One region of the Neobacillus sp. NRS-1170 genome, then DNA from elsewhere that is predicted to be linked to it. Evidence: predicted binding sites of a transcription regulator. Region 1 holds the regulator's gene; each other region holds the start of a gene.
The links. The regulator LexA, encoded in region 1, represses DNA repair genes until DNA is damaged. The targets are predictions, from matches to a motif close to CGAACATATGTTCG.
Positions count from the first base shown of each region.

Region 2: ACIFOT_RS31295 (YolD-like family protein) is a predicted target of LexA. The motif match lies at 1,107-1,120, and genes of this name have one in related genera.
Region 3: uvrB (excinuclease ABC subunit UvrB) is a predicted target of LexA. The motif match lies at 1,164-1,177, and genes of this name have one in related genera.
Region 4: ACIFOT_RS18455 (YolD-like family protein) is a predicted target of LexA. The motif match lies at 1,133-1,146, and genes of this name have one in related genera.

Region 1 is NZ_JBITPF010000090.1:20,854-23,063, reverse strand. It holds gene ACIFOT_RS29890 (YneB family resolvase-like protein) at 1-98, opposite strand, end outside; gene yneA (cell division suppressor protein YneA) at 104-427, opposite strand; gene lexA (transcriptional repressor LexA) at 587-1,210, shown strand; gene ACIFOT_RS29875 (DUF4257 domain-containing protein) at 1,416-1,703, shown strand; gene glnA (type I glutamate--ammonia ligase) at 2,088-2,210, opposite strand, start outside.
Region 2 is NZ_JBITPF010000102.1:7,545-9,754, forward strand. It holds gene ACIFOT_RS31290 (ArdC family protein) at 1-386, opposite strand, end outside; gene ACIFOT_RS31295 (YolD-like family protein) at 1,239-1,487, shown strand; gene ACIFOT_RS31300 (hypothetical protein) at 1,596-1,760, shown strand.
Region 3 is NZ_JBITPF010000026.1:66,435-68,644, forward strand. It holds gene uvrB (excinuclease ABC subunit UvrB) at 1-1,004, opposite strand, end outside; gene ACIFOT_RS11940 (PLP-dependent aminotransferase family protein) at 1,273-2,210, opposite strand, start outside.
Region 4 is NZ_JBITPF010000039.1:155,938-158,147, reverse strand. It holds gene ACIFOT_RS18465 (ATP-dependent DNA ligase) at 1-217, opposite strand, end outside; gene ACIFOT_RS18460 (hypothetical protein) at 402-704, shown strand; gene ACIFOT_RS18455 (YolD-like family protein) at 1,176-1,514, shown strand; gene ACIFOT_RS18450 (helix-turn-helix transcriptional regulator) at 1,864-2,064, opposite strand.

The sequences.
Region 1 (2,210 bases):
TGTTTTGCAAGTTGAATTAGTTCTTCTTCCTGACGCTGTAAAGAGGTTTCCTGCGTTTCCTTATTTGTGCTAACCCGGCAGTATATGATTGCATTCATACCATTTATTCCTCAATGGCACTTGCAAATTGTGTTGTATCTAGAGCTTCATTGCTAACTGGGATCATGATTTTATCGCCAGGGAAAATTTGATCACCCACATTTATATTGTGCTTCTTCACCCAGCTGACAAACTCTTTATTGGATAGGGAATGCTGGCCGGCATATTGATTGGATAGCTCCCAGAGTGAATCCCCTTCAGAAACAGTTACTTTTATAAATTTATCTTTTTCATTGGCATTTGACTGAATAGATAAAATTAAGGCAAATGAACAGCTTATAAACATTAGAATAATAACAAATGAGTATTGGTTCCAAATCTTTTTCATGATAAACACCTCTTAATAGAATATACGTTCGCTTTTGATAGTTTCATTATAATTCGAACGTTTGTTTGTTGTCAACCACTTATTCGAACTTATGTTTGTATAAAATGAGCGAACATGATATAATTAAGACAACATTAACCAGGCGAGGTGCATTTTATCATGGTAAAAATATCAAAACGGCAGCAGGATATCCTGGATTTCATAAAAGGTGAGGTTAAGAGCAAGGGCTATCCTCCATCCGTACGCGAAATTGGCGAAGCGGTTGGACTTGCATCCAGCTCCACTGTACATGGCCATTTAGCTAGATTAGAAAGTAAAGGTCTTATTAGACGGGATCCAACAAAACCAAGAGCAATCGAAATTTTGGAAGTAGATGAACTTGCTCATATCCCAAGAAACAATGTTGTCAATGTTCCAGTGGTTGGTAAGGTAACAGCGGGATTACCTATTACTGCTATTGAAAACGTAGAAGAATATTTTCCACTTCCTGAAAGGCTTGCGCCTGCTGATGAACACGTATTTATGCTAGAAATCATGGGTGAAAGTATGATAGAGGCTGGAATTCTTGATGGGGACTATGTAATCGTAAAACAGCAGCAAACAGCGAATAATGGGGATATTGTTGTCGCGATGACAGAAGATGATGAAGCAACGTGTAAGAGATTTTTTAAAGAAAAAGATTTCATCCGTTTGCAGCCAGAAAATTCAACCATGGATCCTATCATTTTACGAAATGTTTCTATTCTTGGAAAAGTTATCGGAGTATATAGACATATTCATTAATAAAGAGTCGGCTTTCATTTGCCGGCTCTTGTTTTATCAATACTGATATTGGGAAAATTTTTGATAAATAATTTAAATGATTCTTGTATTTGGAAAATTCAGTATTTTTTCCCATGCTCAAGAGTTTCCAAGTTTAGTATAATGGTAATACACCAAGATTTACCTTAGGTCCAAAAAATTCAGGCTTAAGGAGAGTGAGAAAGAAGTGTTCATTGACATTATTTTCTCGTTAGTGATTGGTGGGACGGTTGGGATTATTGGACATGTTCGTAAGCATGGCAAAATTATTATGCCTCGGAAAACAAAAAAGTTCCTTTATCTCGGTTTTCTAGAAGAAATGCTTCTAGGTGCAGTTGCAGCCCTTCTTCTTGTTTTGTATACAGCTCCAAATTCCTATGTTGAGAATATTATTTTTTCGCTAGTTGCCGGGATTGCTGGTGATGCAGCACTCTCGGGTTTTAAATTGATCAAACAGAACAGTGATGAGAAATAAAATTTGGTACAAACCAGCATCTGGATTATGGATGCTGTTTTTTTGTTTAAGGAATGATCTTGTTTTTTTGTTTAAGGAATGATCTTGTTTTTTTGTTTCGACGGTTGATTGACCACAATGCGGGAAAAAATGCATCGAGGGTAAATGATTTAGTAGTTCATTGACCGACTTACATGAAAATGTGTCTCTTCGATAAATGAAAGAGCCTTTCATTGCCCAAAGTGAATGAAATAGAGCTTCCAGGGTAAATGAAATGGCTGTTCATTGACCAAAATCCAAGAATCTGTGCTTCCACAGTAAATGAAACTCACTTCCCGAACGAAGTTATCTTTTTCATCAAATAAAAAAGTCTTGACGCTATAAAAGCGGCAAGACTTTCCAATCTTAATACATTGACATATACTGATCGCGTTCCCATTGGTGAACGACGGTACGGAACATATCCCATTCGATCTCTTTTGCTTCTACAAAGTGTTCTAAGATGTGCTCGCCAAGACCAGCTACAAT
Region 2 (2,210 bases), on a different contig from region 1:
GGGTCATGTTCAAAGGCTTCAATCCTTCTTTTACTCTCTAAGCCGGTACACTGTTTGTTAATTTCCCAAACTCGATAATAAAAGGGTTTAGCAAAAGTCTTTTTCTCCTTTGTTTCATCGTCCTCCGTCTCTTTCCAAAGCCAATAGACAATGATATGAGAATTTTTTAGTTCTTCTTTTTTGATTCGTCCACCAGCTTCTAAAATCTGTTTTTTGGAAGCATATTCTCCAGGTTCTACTAGAAAAATATTGATTCCTCGATACGGCTTTTGTGTTTTCCAGTTAACCGCGTTTGAATTGGTCCACGGCTGGCGCCACGGTACAACACCTTTTTCTAATTTTTCGATGATTTTTTCAGTAATGATTTCATAAACACTTTTTGTCATTTGCTTTTCCTCCTTGGATTTTCTAATAATTTTTGATTTTTTAAGATTTTCTTTATCCTTTTGACTTGCGAAGCGAGTAAGTTCCCCAAAGGGGGATGATTTTTCCCCTTTTGCAAGTAGAACGAAAAACACTCATAGACAATGGGTCAAGGGCGCTCTTCGCACAAAAAGTTTTTTGCTGTTACAAAAAAGTTTTTTGCCCCTTGACCGATTGACTAGCTTTCTTAGCTTCTAGCCGGAAAGGTTCGGGTGTCCTGCCGGCTGGAAGGTTAGCAAGCTTGCGCTGTTTTACGATTCGGAAGGCAAAAGGGAAAAATCAACAATAAAAGCAGCCATTCTTTCGGCTGCTCTCCTTTTTGTCTATTATTCTTTTAATCTTTCCATCTTTTTGATTTTCTTATTTTTCGGCTCGTTCGGTATGGCGGCGTTAGCCGTAAATGGAACAGGAACCTACGGAATGTAGGAGATAGCCGTAAAGACCGTGGTTATCGGTCCATTTAATGCCGAAGCGACACGTACGGAATGACAGAAAGGTGTCTTTTCCTTTCTGATCAGTCTGTAGTGCTGCCGCCCAAAGTCTTTCTGTATGCTTTTAACCTTAAATTTTAACGTCATGATTTCTGAAGAAAAATCGCAGCCTTAAGGCTGCAAGACTGATAAAAAAACGAAAAAAGGATGTAGACATATCTAAAATTTTTATAACATACCCATTGAATAATAGGAACAAATGTTCCTATAATGAATAAAAAGGGGGATTTTTTAATGAATAAAGATCATAAAGATCGTGGAATAAAGAAGTGCATGGTTTTTTCATGCCGGAATCCATAAAATTGTTAAAGGATCTATGGAAGGATGATCAAAAAACTCCTACTGCCACTGCTAGATGAAATGAAAATAGAAGAGATGGAACAGCTATTATCTAATAGCATGGAAACCAAATTACTTTTAGAAATTACTACATGGAGAGACGGATTTTTTACTTCACGTGTTGGATTTGTAATGAAAATTGATTCTTTAAATAAAAGAATTCAAATCCAAGATGAATTTGAATCCATCATTAATCTTGATTTCTTTTCCATAACCAATGTAAAGGTCAAATAAATACTTACCTTAAAAAGGTCAAACCTATAATTATTGCACTTCAATAGGAGGATTTTTTACATACATAGAAATAATTAGAGACAAGTCATTAAATCGAGGGGGATTTGAATGGAGTTTTCAGTTCTCAATACTTGGTTGCAATTATTCTTGTTGATTATGGGTGGATGTCTAATTTTATTCATCGCAATGTTATTTATTTCCAACAAACACATAAAGAATAGATTAAAGCAAATGGAAGAAATCGATAAAAATGAAGTTAATATAACGAATTAAACGCTGAATTTTTTCATTGTTTATGTTAGTTATGAATTTAGCACTTCCAGCAAAATGTGGAGAATGTATGCTCAAGCTGAGAAGGGCTTTTAAATGGGAGGAATAGAAACAAAGAAGATATCATCTACAATGAGTGGTTAATTATTTCAACACTTTATCATTTCAAATCTTTAAACGGAATTTTAGAGAGTTAAGGCGTAATAAATGTCGTTCTAAAAATCTTAAATGATTAAACCTATTCCTAATAAAAACAGGATAGTCATTTATACTATCCAGCACATCTTAGTTGTCAGAAGTTTTTGTTAAAATTCTTCATCCTTTATTTTCCACATGAATTAACGAAAGATGTTAAGTCTATCACCACAAAGACATGTACTTCTGTCCCTGGTTTCAGCCCCACTTATGCCAAATATAAGGACGGCAACTCATGGATACCCTCCGCTATTTACT
Region 3 (2,210 bases), on a different contig from region 1:
ATCAAAAAATCGTCTGGAAAATAATCGAGCAGGGTATACGGTGTAGAACCTGCCGGCCTGAGTGTCAAATGGCGCGAGTAATTTTCAATTCCGGAACAAAAGCCCATTTCCCGCATCATTTCGAGGTCGTAACGTGTGCGCTGTTCAATCCGCTGGGCCTCCAGTAATTTATTGTCTTCGCGCAATTCTTCAAGACGGACTTCGAGCTCTTTTTCAATATTCTCAATGGCTACCCGCATCTTTTCTTCTCTTGTGACGAAGTGAGAAGCTGGGAAAATGGCGACATGATCACGTTCGCCAATAATTTCGCCTGTCAGGGCATCAACTTCGCGAATCCGGTCAATTTCATCGCCGAAAAATTCGACCCGCATGCAGTGCTCATCACGTGATACTGGGAAAATTTCGACGACATCGCCGCGGACACGGAAGGTCCCCCGCTTGAAATCGATATCATTCCGCTCATATTGGATATCAACTAACCGATGAAGCAGCTGATTGCGCTCGATTTCCATGCCGGTTCTTAATGAAAGTACCATCTCCCTGTACTCTTCCGGCGAACCGAGACCGTAAATACAGGAAACACTGGCAATTATGATGACATCTTTTCGTTCGAATAGAGAAGATGTCGCCGAGTGTCTTAGCTTATCAATTTCGTCGTTGATGCTGGCATCTTTTTCTATGAATGTATCTGTCTGTGGAACGTAGGCTTCCGGCTGATAATAATCATAGTAACTAACAAAATATTCAACCGCATTGTTCGGGAAAAATTCCTTGAACTCACTATAAAGTTGGCCGGCCAGCGTTTTATTATGGGCAATCACCAAGGTCGGTTTGTTTACTTCTTTTATAACGTTTGAAACCGTAAAGGTCTTACCGGTTCCTGTTGCCCCGAGCAATGTCTGGTGGCGCTTGTTGTTTTTGATGCCTTCGACAAGCTGCCTGATGGCTTCAGGCTGGTCCCCTTGCGGTGAGTACTTTGAAACTAATTCAAATTGGTCCTTCACAAATAGATTCCTCCCGTTTTTTTAAAATCCGAGTCTATTTATTTGGCACTTTTCAGCATGAAAACCTTGTTTATGGGCCGGGATGGTGCTGAAAAATGTTTTCACTAAATTGCATATTAACATTCTACCACAATCAACCAAAAACAAACCAACAATATGCGAACTAATATTCGTTTTTTATAGTTTGTAGTGGCATTTCGCGGGTTTGGTTCGGAATTTCGCGAACTTGAGTGATATTTTCGCGTGCTTCCCCATTTATTTCGCGGAATTAAGATTTCATTTCACCGATTTTCTGATTAATTTCGCAAACCTTCATAACTCGAGCGAGCTGATTAACCCCTGATTCAATTTGTTCCACACTTAGACCGCCAAAACCGAGCATGATCGGCTGATCAAATTGAGGTGGTTTTTTCAGCCAAAACTTTTCCGTTAAATAAATCCTAATCCCAAATTCCTCTGCTTTTTCAACCAGTTGTTTGGCGTCGAGGCCTTTTAACTCAAGTAATAAATGAAGCCCTGCTTTTTGCCCGATGACGTTTACTTTATCACCTAATTGACATTCAATTGCTTTTAAAAGTGCTGCCTGCTTTCCTTGATAAATTTTTCTCATTTTTCGAATATGGCGTCCGAAATGACCTTCCTTCATGAACCGATAAAGAGCTTCTTGGATGTGCTGCGACACGGTTTGACTAATATAGAAAAGCTTAGATTGATAGACTTCAACCAGCGGCTCCGGTAAAACGATGTAGGTAACTCTAGCGGCAGGCAGGAATGCCTTTGAAAAAGTCCCTAAATATATCACTTTTTCATTGGTATCCAATGATTTTAAAGAAGGAATCGGCTGGCCTAAATAGCGGAACTCACCGTCATAATCATCCTCGATTATATAGGTTTGGTTCTTCCCAGCCCATTGCAGCAGTTTCATCCGTTTTTGAACAGGCAAAATCATTCCGATTGGAAACTGATGAGAAGGAGTCACATAAACACATTGAGCTGAGCTTTGCTCCAGTTCGGTTATATTGATTCCATCCTCATCTAAAGAAATCGGGACGACTTCACACTTCTGACTTTCAAAAACGTACCGAACCCCATCATACCCGGGATCCTCAAGCGCTACTTTTTCGTTTTGCAGGGAAAGCAGTTGAATCAACAAATTAACCGCCGTTTGGGTTCCTGCAGTAAGAATAATCTGATCCGGTGAACACC
Region 4 (2,210 bases), on a different contig from region 1:
GGACCACTTCCCCGTCAAGAACAGTTCCTTTTGGAATATTTAAGTTTATTAGTTCAGGAAAACGGTTGGTAACATCCGTTTTATGGCGTGTATAAAGCTTTTTATCTTTTATATAGGAATAGATGAGCCGAAACCCATCCATTTTCGGTTCTGAAAAATAATCGTCATCGTTGAACGGTTGATCCGATTTATGGAGGAGCATTGGACTTATAAACATATTTTTCACCTCTATACTATAATACTATGGAATTAGATTACAGAAATTAGGAGGTTGTTGGAATCACCTCCAAGTCCCAAGAATATTACAACAGCAGCCGTAGAAAGTTCAAATTAAATTCATAATTGTTCCATCGCTATGTTTTTTAAAAGCCTCATAATAAAAGGGAAAAGGAGTGATACAAATGAGTCGGCTTGTGTTAATGGAAGTGGCGATGAAAGAGGAATTACCTGAATTGTATGATATTTATTTTGGAGGTAAGGTGCTCCTGCATTATGAAGAAGAAATTCCTTTTATTGTGGTTGGAACGACATCAAGAATGGGTCAAGAAGCCGCAATTGAGCTTTTAAGAGGATGCGAAAATTTTAAAGCTTATCATAAGCATCTTTTCGGAACGGAAGTAAAATCATTTGTTATGGATGATAAGCAGTTTAAGAAAGTGAAAAATTGGATGTATTACTTTCATCCGAATGGAATCTACCGATAAAAAGTGATTAATTAAACAAAATGTACATAATAAAAGGCAGTCAGTCATTTCGTCAACTGCGAGCATTCCCGAAAAGATTAAATAGCAACGCTGTGAAGGCAGGAATAACAAGAATTTGCATCCGTTCTTATTTCCTCATACTGCAGCGACAATTTTCCTGGAAGCTGAATAAACCGCGCAAGATAAAGCGATAAACTATTACGTCACCTTAACGGGTGGCGTTTTTATGTACGAAAAAAGAAAAAGCGCCATAAGACGCTCTTGTAAATGTTTACATTAATCAAGGGATATTAATATATTATGAGGTTTGTCTTATAAAGACATGGACAAACATGGAGCTTATATAAAAAACCACCCTTGAATTAAAAGGATGGTTTCATATGGAGGATTCCTAATATTGTTTCTTATATATCTTTATGTATACATACAGAACATAAGTTCGTATATAATATTAAGAAAGGAGGCGATTATATGGCGATACGTGATCGCGGTATGGTTAAATGGCAGGCAGCATTTCAGTTGCCAGAGTTAGCGAAGACACAGAAGGATTTATGGCGTGATACCGAGCGGGAAAAGAAGCCAATCATTGACGAGCATGAAGCAGAAGAGTTCGATTTACGCATTATTTACGCAATGGAACATAACCATTTGGTAAAGCTGACCATATGGGTAGATGGCTTTACTAAGGAATTAGCGGGGCGAATACACTTCGTTGATCCGCTAACGCATGAGCTGCGTATTGAGGTTAAAGACGTAGAGATTGAACGATTGGGTTTCGATTGTGTGGTGGGAGTGAAGGTCGTTAGTTGACACAGATATAAAATATGCTGCTAGTACTGGTCTACAAAATTAATTTACCCAATTCCAATGAATCAGGTTTAGAAATCGTAAAGATTATATCAATCTTGGATTTGATGGTATTGGTAGACCGACACAGGCTTTTCTCCGATTAGGAAACTGATGACTTATCAAACCGTTAGTGTTGTTACTACTAGCGGTTTTTCTTGTTGGAAAAATTTCAATCCTGATTTAGTAGGGTAATACCGCTTTAAACTTCGTGGGTAATACTCCCTCCCCAATGGACGATCACTCAATCATAACCACCTTTAGCACACAGAATTACAAATTATTAGTGTCCTGGGAGGTCATACCATATCATTTATTCTTTTTTTCGTTCGTAAAGTTCATCGATGCCAACACCGAGCAAGTCTGCCAGTTCATACGCCTTATCAAATGGTATCAAGCTACGCCCGATTTCATAATTGCGTAGCTGCTTATATGTAATTCCTAATTTATCAGCGATAAAGGCTTTTTTATATCCACTCTCATTTATCAGTTTCTCAATACGGCTCCGTAACATGTGCATCACCTTATTTAATTATTCTATTTTTCCTGTTGATTGCCTATAGGAAATTTAAGTTCATGTTTTTGGTAAATTTAAATTCATATTATAGAATGACCGCTCATACCATGTATTAATCAATGGGAAGGGAGGGAGTTAACGTG